3 regions of the Paenibacillus paludis genome follow, and region 3 is predicted to be linked to each of the others. Evidence: riboswitches for the same ligand, from Rfam matches in the RefSeq annotation. Region 3 holds a riboswitch; each other region holds the start of a gene.
The links. A riboswitch is a leader RNA that binds a small molecule or an ion and turns the genes downstream of it on or off. The one in region 3 is predicted to bind cyclic di-AMP.
Positions count from the first base shown of each region.

Region 1: linked by a shared signal. The riboswitch ahead of ACAN56_RS01705 (APC family permease) and the one ahead of ACAN56_RS19080 (KamA family radical SAM protein) in region 3 are both predicted to bind cyclic di-AMP.
Region 2: linked by a shared signal. The riboswitch ahead of ACAN56_RS25880 (hypothetical protein) and the one ahead of ACAN56_RS19080 (KamA family radical SAM protein) in region 3 are both predicted to bind cyclic di-AMP.

Region 1 is NZ_JBGJZP010000001.1:404,702-407,976, reverse strand. Features, by position in the region: gene ACAN56_RS01715 (DsbA family protein) at 1-517, shown strand, start outside; gene ACAN56_RS01710 (disulfide oxidoreductase) at 517-948, shown strand; cyclic di-AMP (ydaO/yuaA leader) riboswitch at 1,176-1,335, shown strand; gene ACAN56_RS01705 (APC family permease) at 1,461-3,275, shown strand, end outside.
Region 2 is NZ_JBGJZP010000017.1:35,497-38,771, forward strand. Features, by position in the region: gene ACAN56_RS25870 (hypothetical protein) at 159-347, shown strand; gene ACAN56_RS25875 (hypothetical protein) at 425-877, opposite strand; gene ACAN56_RS25880 (hypothetical protein) at 906-1,415, opposite strand; cyclic di-AMP (ydaO/yuaA leader) riboswitch at 1,540-1,722, opposite strand; cyclic di-AMP (ydaO/yuaA leader) riboswitch at 2,144-2,332, shown strand; gene ACAN56_RS25885 (hypothetical protein) at 2,438-2,854, shown strand; gene ACAN56_RS25890 (glutaredoxin family protein) at 2,952-3,194, opposite strand; gene ytxJ (bacillithiol system redox-active protein YtxJ) at 3,191-3,275, opposite strand, start outside.
Region 3 is NZ_JBGJZP010000009.1:186,411-189,685, forward strand. Features, by position in the region: gene ACAN56_RS19075 (helix-turn-helix transcriptional regulator) at 1-297, shown strand, start outside; gene ACAN56_RS19080 (KamA family radical SAM protein) at 356-1,492, opposite strand; cyclic di-AMP (ydaO/yuaA leader) riboswitch at 1,624-1,762, opposite strand; gene ACAN56_RS19085 (HAD family hydrolase) at 2,194-2,874, shown strand; gene ACAN56_RS19090 (mannitol-1-phosphate 5-dehydrogenase) at 2,962-3,275, shown strand, end outside.

The DNA of each region.
Region 1 (3,275 bases), on a different contig from region 3:
GGATGCTCCAGTCAAAATTGTCGAATTCGGGGATTATAAATGTCCGGCGTGTTCAGACTTTACCGGTACCATCAAACCTCAGCTTGTTGAAAAATACGTAACTCCGGGCAAAGCGGCCTTTTACTTCGTAAATATGGCCTTTATCGGACCGGATTCCGAAACAGCTTCATTAGCAGCTTTGTCTGTCTATCATCAGAACAGTGAAGCTTTCTGGACCTATTATGACGCAATCTATGCTAATCAGGGCGAGGAGAGCGAAGAGTGGGCGACCGCTGATTACCTGGTAAGCCTGGCGCAGAAAGAGAACCTGCCGATAGATTTTGACCTCTTGCGTAAAGACATTGAGGAACGCACCTATGAAAGTGAACTGCAGAGAGATATGAAGCTGGCCGAAGACAGCAAAGTGACCTCTACTCCTACTGTATTTGTTAATGGAGTCAAGGTAGACAAGGCTTTTGATATCAAAGCCATCGACTCGCAGGTGCAAATCGCCCTTGATTCGGCGGATGCCAAATGATGAAATTCTCTACCTTCTGCAGACGCCACTGCCTGTATCTGGCCTGGTTTGTTTCCGTAATTGCAGTAGCAGGAAGCTTGTATCTTAGTGAAGTGCTGCATTATGAACCCTGCAGGCTATGCTGGTTCCAGCGTATCTTTATGTATCCTCAGCTGATTCTGCTCGGAATTGCCACGTACCGGGGAGATAAACGCATCATTCCTTATGTGCTGCCTTTATGTCTGATAGGCGGGAGCATCTCCCTGTACCATTACGCAGAGCAGAAAATTCCTGCACTCAGTAAAATTTTGCCATGCAAAATTGGTGTACCCTGCAATGAGGATTATTTGAACTTTTTAGGGTTCATTACGGTACCTCTGCTTGCGTTGATTGCTTTTGCTCTAATCGCAATTTTGCTCTGGACCGGGCGCCAAGAAGAGCCAGCAGAATAAGAAAAGGCTAAGCAGAATTTAGAGCAAAAATATTTCCTTAATTTCTGTCACAATTAACATCCAAAACACTCAAAAATCACGGAACGCTGGGATAATGAAAGAGAATGAAAGATCCACTTATCCCCGATCTTGGATTTGAGCTTTTTGGATGTTTTTTCATTCTTTTTTCATTTTTTTCACCGCTTTACTGAAAAGCTATTGTAGACTATTATTAGTCCTTGTGAGAAGTTGAATATGCGCTGAATTTTCCGCAAGGAAAAACGGGGGAACCAAACTTGACGGCAACGTCAATGGGGTGAATCGGAGGCAGGTCAGTATGACCGGAACCGTAGGGCTACCACAGCCCGAATCCGCCAGCTAACCTCGTAAGCAAGGGTGGGATAATGAGCATGCGTAAGCATGCGGATCATTTCCGTATGCTTATTTTTGTGCCTGCATTTATGAAACCTGCCAATGAAAACGGCGCGCGGTATTACCGTTTCAACTCAACAAAGAGAGGAACTGTTACTACAATGGTAAGCAAGGTAAAACGACTATTGATCGGGCGTCCGATGAAGTCGAACGAACTCGATCATGAAAAGTTATCCAAGGTGAAAGCACTGGCTGTTCTGTCTTCCGATGCACTCTCGTCTGTGGCCTACGGAACGGAGCAAATTCTGATTGTACTGGTGGCCGCTGGCTTCACCGCCATCTGGTATTCATTGCCGATTGCATTAGCCGTATTGGGCCTGCTGGCCATCCTTATTTTTTCCTATCGCCAGACCATCTTTGCCTATCCGCAAGGCGGCGGAGCGTATATCGTGGCAAAAAGCAATCTGGGCGTTCCTACCGGCCTCTTGGCTGGCGGCTCTTTATTGGTAGATTACATTCTTACGGTTGCAGTTAGTGCTTCAGCGGGAACGGATGCGATCACATCGGCCTTTCCGAGTCTTCATAATCATACTGTCCTTATTGCAGTCTCCGTCATTCTGATCTTGACGATTATCAATCTCCGCGGGGTGACGGAGTCCGCTTCATTTATTGCCATCCCGGTGTATCTGTTCGTGGTCTCTATCTTTGTACTCATCATTGCCGGGGTGTACAAATATATTACAGGCGGCGCTCATGCCGAAATCCCGGAAATCGGTTCCGCCGTTTCCAATGTCAGCCTGTTCCTATTACTCAAAGCCTTCAGTTCCGGTTGTTCGGCACTGACCGGGGTAGAAGCGGTATCGAATGCCATTCCGAACTTCAAAGCTCCAGCGGAAAAAAACGCCGCCAAAACCTTGATGCTGATGGGAGGCATCCTCGGATTGATGTTCACCGGCATTACGCTGCTGGCATACTGGTATGGGATTACTCCTAATGAGAAATCCACCGTCGTGTCGCAAATTGCCGAATCTACGTTTGGCCGGGGCGGTTTGTACTTTTTCATCCAAGGGATAACAGCCGTCATCTTGTTCCTGGCGGCGAATACAGCTTACTCGGCGTTTCCGCTGCTTGCGTTCATGTTCGCCAAAGATAAATATTTGCCTCATGCCTTCATGGTCCGGGGAGACCGCCTGGGCTTCTCTAATGGTATTATCTTTCTCGGAGTATTGTCGGCTGTGCTTGTAGCTGCTTTCCACGGAAATACAGAAGGGCTGATTCCGCTGTATGCAGTCGGAGTATTTATCCCTTTTACGCTGTCGCAGCTTGGCATGATGGTGCACTGGTTCAAAACGAAGCCGAAAGGCTGGCAGAATAAATTTGTAGTCAATACAATCGGTATGCTGACTACCCTGACGATTACGCTTATCTTTATCATTACCAAGTTTTCCAGCGTGTGGATGGCCTTCATCTTCCTGCCGGTTGTCATGTTCGTATTCCACCGCATTCACCGCCATTATATGAATATAGCTGATCAGCTTCGCATATGTCCTGCTACGGATAAACCGCTGATTAAAGGAAGTACCGTTGTTGTTCCGGTTGCGGGTGTGACACGCGCTGTACTGCATTCGATCAGTTATGCGAAGTCGTTAACAGATAATGTGGTGGCAGTCTACGTTGGTTTTGATGAAGAGGAAATTCACAAGATGGAGCAAAAATGGGAGGAATGGAACCCGGGTGTACGCCTGATCGTGCTTCGTTCCCGTTACCGCAGCATTATCCGCCCACTGGTGAAATTTATCGATACCGTAGAGTGGAAGACCGCTACTACAGACCATATTACCGTATTAATTCCACAGTTCATTACCAAACATTGGTGGCAGGCGATCCTGCATAATCAGACCAGCCTGTTCATTCGTTCTTATCTAATGAATCAAAAAGATATAGTTGTAGCAACAGTGCCCTATCATTTGCACAAA
Region 2 (3,275 bases), on a different contig from region 3:
CAGACATTCTAAACGCGCAAACTAAGAAGTGATCATAGGTTTTACTGAGGAAGCCGCGGTTCGGAAACCGCGGCTTTTTTGCGGCTCCCCGGGAGTTCAGAGCCAAACTGGATCAGTGAAGGTTTATGGTGTATGTTATTTAATAAGGAGTGGTAATCTTGAAAAAAAACAATCAAATCCCCGCGATCCTCGCAGCTTCAATTCTGCTGATTCTGCTCAGCAGCATGCTTAAGCCAGAGGGCTCTACCCTGCTGGGTGTGCTGCAGACGTTAATGCTCGGAGTGGGCTTGCTGGGCTGCTGTACAGCGGCCTGGAGATTCGCCAAAGGCGGCAAGGGCAAGAGCTGAGTATAAATAGAAAAGGCCGCAGCACTATGCTGCGGCTTTTTCATGCGCTTTGACAAGTTGCTATATTCCATACGCAGCTATACAACAAACAAGTTTGCTTCAGGCCGCAACGTTTCCAACCGGCACATTTGCTCGCGCACATGTCTCAGCCGGGTTTTCAGCACTGGCACGCTTTGCTCAAGAATGGTGCTGATTGCCGGCAGAGGCAGCAGCATGCCGTACCATAACACCTGCACAATCTGATCCTCCCAGGCTAATCCATTGGAAACAAAGAGGCTGCACTCCTCTGCAGCCCGGGAGCATTGCTGAATGCACTCCCGGTACGCATCCAGAGAGAAAGGCTGCGGGATGAAATCATCATGAAGGTACCGGGTATAAAGCTCAGTGAAGGTCTTCATCGCAGTCTTTTCAGCAACGGCACCCTCTCCCAGCAGCAGACTGGTGAGTGCATAAATATTTCCGGTGTTCTTTTGGACATATTCCGCAAACCCGCTGGCAGCTGTCCATTCCGGGGATAATGGGTCTGGCATGTCTTCACGTTCCTTTCTGAATAAGAAATTATAAGATGGAGAAATAAGCGATGGATCTGTCCATTAGCTCGGCTATGTCCGGTTCCTGCCAGCTGCCTTTATGCAGCAGGGAACTTGAAGGTTTATAGTACATCCGTCTGAAGGGGGGCGTACCGCCGGCCCCAGCTGTACGGGAATAGGGAACCATTTGCAGATGTGACGTGACGACCTTGCCTTGCAGCTTGGCTTTTAAATCCAGCAGGGCCGTTTGCACGATTTCTTGCTGACCCGGCTCCCACTGCGCACCTAGCTGCTGTACAATTTCTATGGCTTCTTCCAGCCTGTGATTGCGTATACTTCTCAGAAAGCTGCTCCATTTAATGACGTCAAAATGATCGCCTTCCGCAGACAGTATCCCCGCTCCCCAGCTGCACCCAGCCTTGCACGTAAGCTTCAGCACACCATACCGGCATTTGCCGGATGACTCCGCGGCATGATGGAATGGCCAGGGGGCATCGAATACAAACACTTCTATACGTAACAGCCTGCGCTGGTTCATTTCGTTTTCCCTCCTACCCATTTATAAGCTGCAGCCTCAGCACAAAAAACCGCAGCAGAGGAGGACCTCTGCTGCGGTTTTGGTACAGGCTTAAATACACCTGGCGCAAAAACGTGGCGGATCAAGGTTCTCTCTAGTCGCTTACGGGGTTAGCTGTCGGATTCGGACGGTGAGAGTCGCCCTACCTAATGAGACCACAGTCTCCTTCGGATTCACCCCAAGAAAGATTCTTATCTTCCAGGTAAGGCCCTGCGGGCCTGATGGTTCCCCCGTTTCCCGCACTGCGGGAATTCAGCGTTCATATCGCATTTCATGCATTGGATTCAAACCGAATCATACTCTTTTCGCATGAGCTTTGTAAAAAGGAAAAAACATTCTTCTGAGCCGATTTTCAGGGAATTCTGGCAAAGGAAACGGTAAGATGCGCTAAAAGGGTGTTTATCAACGGTTTTCGGCTTTTTATCTCGTGCATACGACTACTTTTGATTTAGGGTGATCAGAGCACAAAAGGCAATTTACTCAACATTGGGTGAATAAAATCACAACGCTGAATGCTTTTCCGCAAATCGTTGATAAGCCGAGTAAATAAGAGGAATGATGAGATTGAGGCTTAAGTAAGCGCTACCTGATCTGGATTGGGTTTACTAAATGCATTATTTTGGCAGGTTTGGCGGTTTACAAGGCCGTGACCGCCAGAGTATGATTACTTCTGTTTACTACACAATCGAATACGCAGTCCGCTTAATTTCCGTTATGGAAAGCGGGGGAACCAACAATCGGCAGCCGATGTGAGAGTCGGAGCCGGTTATGGGGTGAATCCTGTGAAAGTGCGAGAGAATGCTCGCATGGATACAGGTAGGGCGACTCTCACTGCCCGAATCCGACAGCTAACCTCGTAAGCGTATTAGAGAGGATGAGCACAATGTGACCGCTAATTGGACCACAGAGGGAATTCCTTTGTGGTTTTTTGCTGTGTTCGTACGAGAAATGAATGGAAGTCCTAGGCCGGAGGAGAGGAAGATATGGCGAATTCGGAAGAATATGTACTCATTAACGCTCCGACTAAAGCGGGGGAGCATTTTATCAAAATCTTAAAGTTCAGAGGCTACAAGATCGCAGGAATCGCCAACAATGCGGCGGAGAAGCGGCGTCTGGAGGAGCTGGGAATCGAAGTCAATCTTGTGGTGGATACACATCATCAGAATACATGGTTCCGACCCTCTTTTCCGGTAGGCAGAGTATTTCTGTTCGAGAGCAGTGTGACCTTATGCTGCCGGTATATCCAGATGTGCCGGACCTGGACGACAAAACCAATATACGTAATTACGACTTCGATGAATCCCAGACTGGTCTATAAAGGACTTGGAGCGGATTCCGTCATCTATTCCCACAGCGGAAATGTCTCTTTTCTGGCGGATGTCTCAACGAATCCAGGATAAGGCCATATAAAAGGGCAAATAAAAGGCATCCCCTGGACAGAGGTCCAAGGAGATGCCTTTTTCAAAATATAAATATTTATATGCCTCACGCTATGAATTATTCAGCAGTTGCTCCAATAAGCTCCTTAAGTTCGGAAACGTTGAAGCCTTTGACTGCGCGGCCTTCGTACACAGTAACAGGCACACCCATGAAGCCCAGCTTCTCGACTTCTTCCTGATACACTGTACTTGTCATAACATCACGCACCTCGAAGCTAACATCTTGCTCGGTCAGCCACTGTTTCACTTGATTACAGTCGCTGCATCCTGTGGTGGAATAGACAATAACCGGCTGGCTCATTGGCTCACAGCTGCCTTGATGGCGTCCCGGGTGATTTTCCAATGGGAGGTGTTCCAGCGCACTTCGCCGTCTTCGAGCAGG
Region 3 (3,275 bases):
ACAGTTACGGCCAGCAGGCTTGAAGGAAGCGGCGGGAAGACGGAGCTGGCCGTTGCCTTTGTCTATGCCAAGTCCTCGGAGATCTTCCGGCTGCTGGCCGATGCCTGCCAGCTGACCGCCAGGGAGAAGCAGCTGGCCGAAATGCTCTCCCGCGGATTATCTACCAAGGAGCTGGCGGAGTCGCTGCATATTTCTGCGTACACCGTACAGGATCACCTGAAATCGATCTTCTCCAAGACCGGCGTATCCAGCCGGAGAGCGCTCATCAGCAAGCTGTTCTCACAGGGGATGGAATAGCCGGTAAGCACGCTAAACAAACAGTCCCGATGCTGATACAAGGGGACTGTGCTGGCTTTTATAGGAGCTGCGGGATCTGGGAAGTGAAAGCAGGATGGGTCCAGTGCTTCTCGCTGCCGGGAAGATCATCGAACCATTCCGCATCCGGTGGACATTCCAGGATCATAAATTTGCCGTACTCCTGCGCTCTGGACTGATGGTATTTCAGATAGGCCTTGCCGTCTTCAATCGCCAGTATCTCGATTTTGCCGGAGGAGTGGCTCATGGATAGACGGACTCTTTTACCCAGACCTGAGGTTCTGGCCTTGGCTTCCTCAACAATGTTGTAGACACGCTCCAGCGGCAGAACGAACTCGCGGTTGCCGGCAATGGGCCGGTTCACGAAGAAATAATAGGGAGTGACTCCGGCCCAGGACAGCCGGTCGAGCAGTTCTCCGAGTACCGCCGGATCATCGTTGATGCCTTTCAGCACCGGTGTTTGATTAACTACGATTGCCCCGGCATTATGAAGTGCTCTGAATGCTTGTTTGGCTTCGGGCGTAATTTCCCGGGGATGATTAATATGCGCCATGACGTAAATGCGTTTGTCCTCCGATGAATAGGTACGGATTAGTTCCAGCAGTTCTTCGTCCTGATAAATGCGCATGGGATTAAATACGGGAATTTTGGAGCCCAGCCGGATAATCTTCACATGGTCAATGGATCTCAGGCTTTCGATGATGAAGCGCAGCTTGGAGGTAGAGAGAATCAGGCTGTCTCCGCCGGTAAGCAGCACATTATTGATCTCAGGATGATTCCTGATGTATTCCAGCCCAGGAGCCACATCGGTTTGTGCTTCCTTCACATCATTGCGGAACAGGCGCTTGCGGAAGCAGTAGCGGCAGTAAGCTCCACACACCTCGGAGACAATCAGAAGGGCCGTTGTTCTGTATTTGTGCTGACATCCCGGCACTACATAATTCATTCCCTCATCGGATGCATCCCAGCAGCCGTACTCCGCAAGTTCACCTTCACTTGGAATGACGAGCCTGCGGATCGGATCACCCGGGTCATCCCAGTCGATCAGCGACAGATAATAGTCATTGACCCGAAAGGCAAATTTGCCGGTGATCTCCTTCAGCTTTTCTTTTTCCGTTTCAGACAGCATGGCAACCTTGTTGATATCCGTTATGTACCTTACCTTTTGCACTTGCATCTCTCCTTGGTCTCATAGTGTGAGAAGTAAGGGAGCCTTGAGGTCGATAGCCAAACTGCTGCCAGCAGGGTCATTAGAATACAAAAAAGAGACCCTTAGCAAGGGTCTCTGGTTATGAATATACCTAAAAAAGCAGACCCATCCACTACTGACGAGGTTAGCTGACGGACTCGGGTAAGATGGTACCCTACATTCTGTGAATGATTCGCCCCAAAAGACTGGTTCCCCCGCTTTCCTGCCCAAAGGCTGGAAATTAAGCGTAGGTAAAGTATAACCCGGGAAGTTTTGAAAAGTCAAAGCTAAACTTGCCCGCGGCAAGGCATACGGGGCCAAGCCAAATCAGCAGAGTAGAAATTTTTTTTGTTGTGGGATTGCCGGTCGTTTTGAAATGCTTCATACGCAGAGTCCCGGCCGCAAGGCATAGAAACGCGAAATCCTTTGTACAGAAAGGTTTTTTTGTTTTTTTTGGTGCAAACAGGAGCGACCGGGAAAACGCTTTTTTTAGGCTTGTCCCCAGTTTCGTTTTTGTGCAATTGTAACCGCCCTCATATGATGGAAGATAAGCTGCCCCGGTTGACGCGGCCAGAAAACCTTTGTTATGGTTTTTACAGACATACGCCAGCCGGAAGCATTTTTGGAAGCGGATTGCACGCTTTTGTGTGAGCTTAGCTTACCGGACTACTGTGAGGGAGATGGTTGATTTGATCAAAGGGATTATATTTGATTTTGACGGAACGATTATCGACACGGAAACAGCTTGGTACACCGCTTTTAGCGAAGCCTATGGAGAGCATGGGGTAGACCTGTCGCTGGAACAGTATTCTACTTGCATAGGCACCAGCCTTAACAGTTTTAATCCCTACGAATATTTGATGACTGACCTTAAGCTGCCTATCGACCGGATGGCATTCAGAACAGCGGTCCAGCAGAGGCACAGCAAGCTGATGGAGCTCGAACAGATGCGGCCGGGAATTCAGCAATATCTGGATGCTGCCCAGGACGCCGGACTGCGGATTGGCCTTGCTTCCAGCTCCTCTATGGACTGGGTGGAACGGCATTTGGAGCTGCTGGGCATACGCGATTATTTCGAGAGCATCCGCACCTCCGATCATGTGGAGAAGGTGAAGCCTGATCCGGAGTTGTATAACCAGGTCATGTCCTCTCTTGACATTAAACCACATGAGGCAGTCGCTATTGAGGATTCGCCAAACGGCGCAAGAGCTGCGACTGCAGCCGGAATGTTCTGTGTGGTGATCCCGAATGCCATTACCCGTTTTCTTGAATTTGATATGCCGCATCACCAGACCGAAAGCCTAAGTCTTCTTGACTTCGATCACGTGATTTCCCGGAGCTGCTTCGAAATCTCTGATGTGCAGGTATAAATCACTACGGTGTACTAATTTTCTGCGTATAACAACTATGATTCGTGAAATTTTATAGAGTTGAATTTACTAAAGGGGGACACCGATTTGAGAGCCGTACATTTTGGAGCGGGCAATATTGGCCGGGGATTTATCGGTCCAGTGCTGTCAGACTCCGGTTATGAGGTTTGTTTTGTCGGAAGAAATAAGCTGAAAATCGCTCAGCTGCAGGAACGGGGGCGCTATCCCGTTACCCTTGCCAATGATGAGCGGGACCGCTTTATTGTGGAGAATGTAACTGCCCTTCATCTGAATGATCAGAAACAGGTGGCTCAAGCTGTTGCAGAGGCTGAGATCGTGACGACAGCGGTCGGGCTAACAGCGCTGAAAGACATTGCCGGAGCCATCGCGCAGGGTATCGA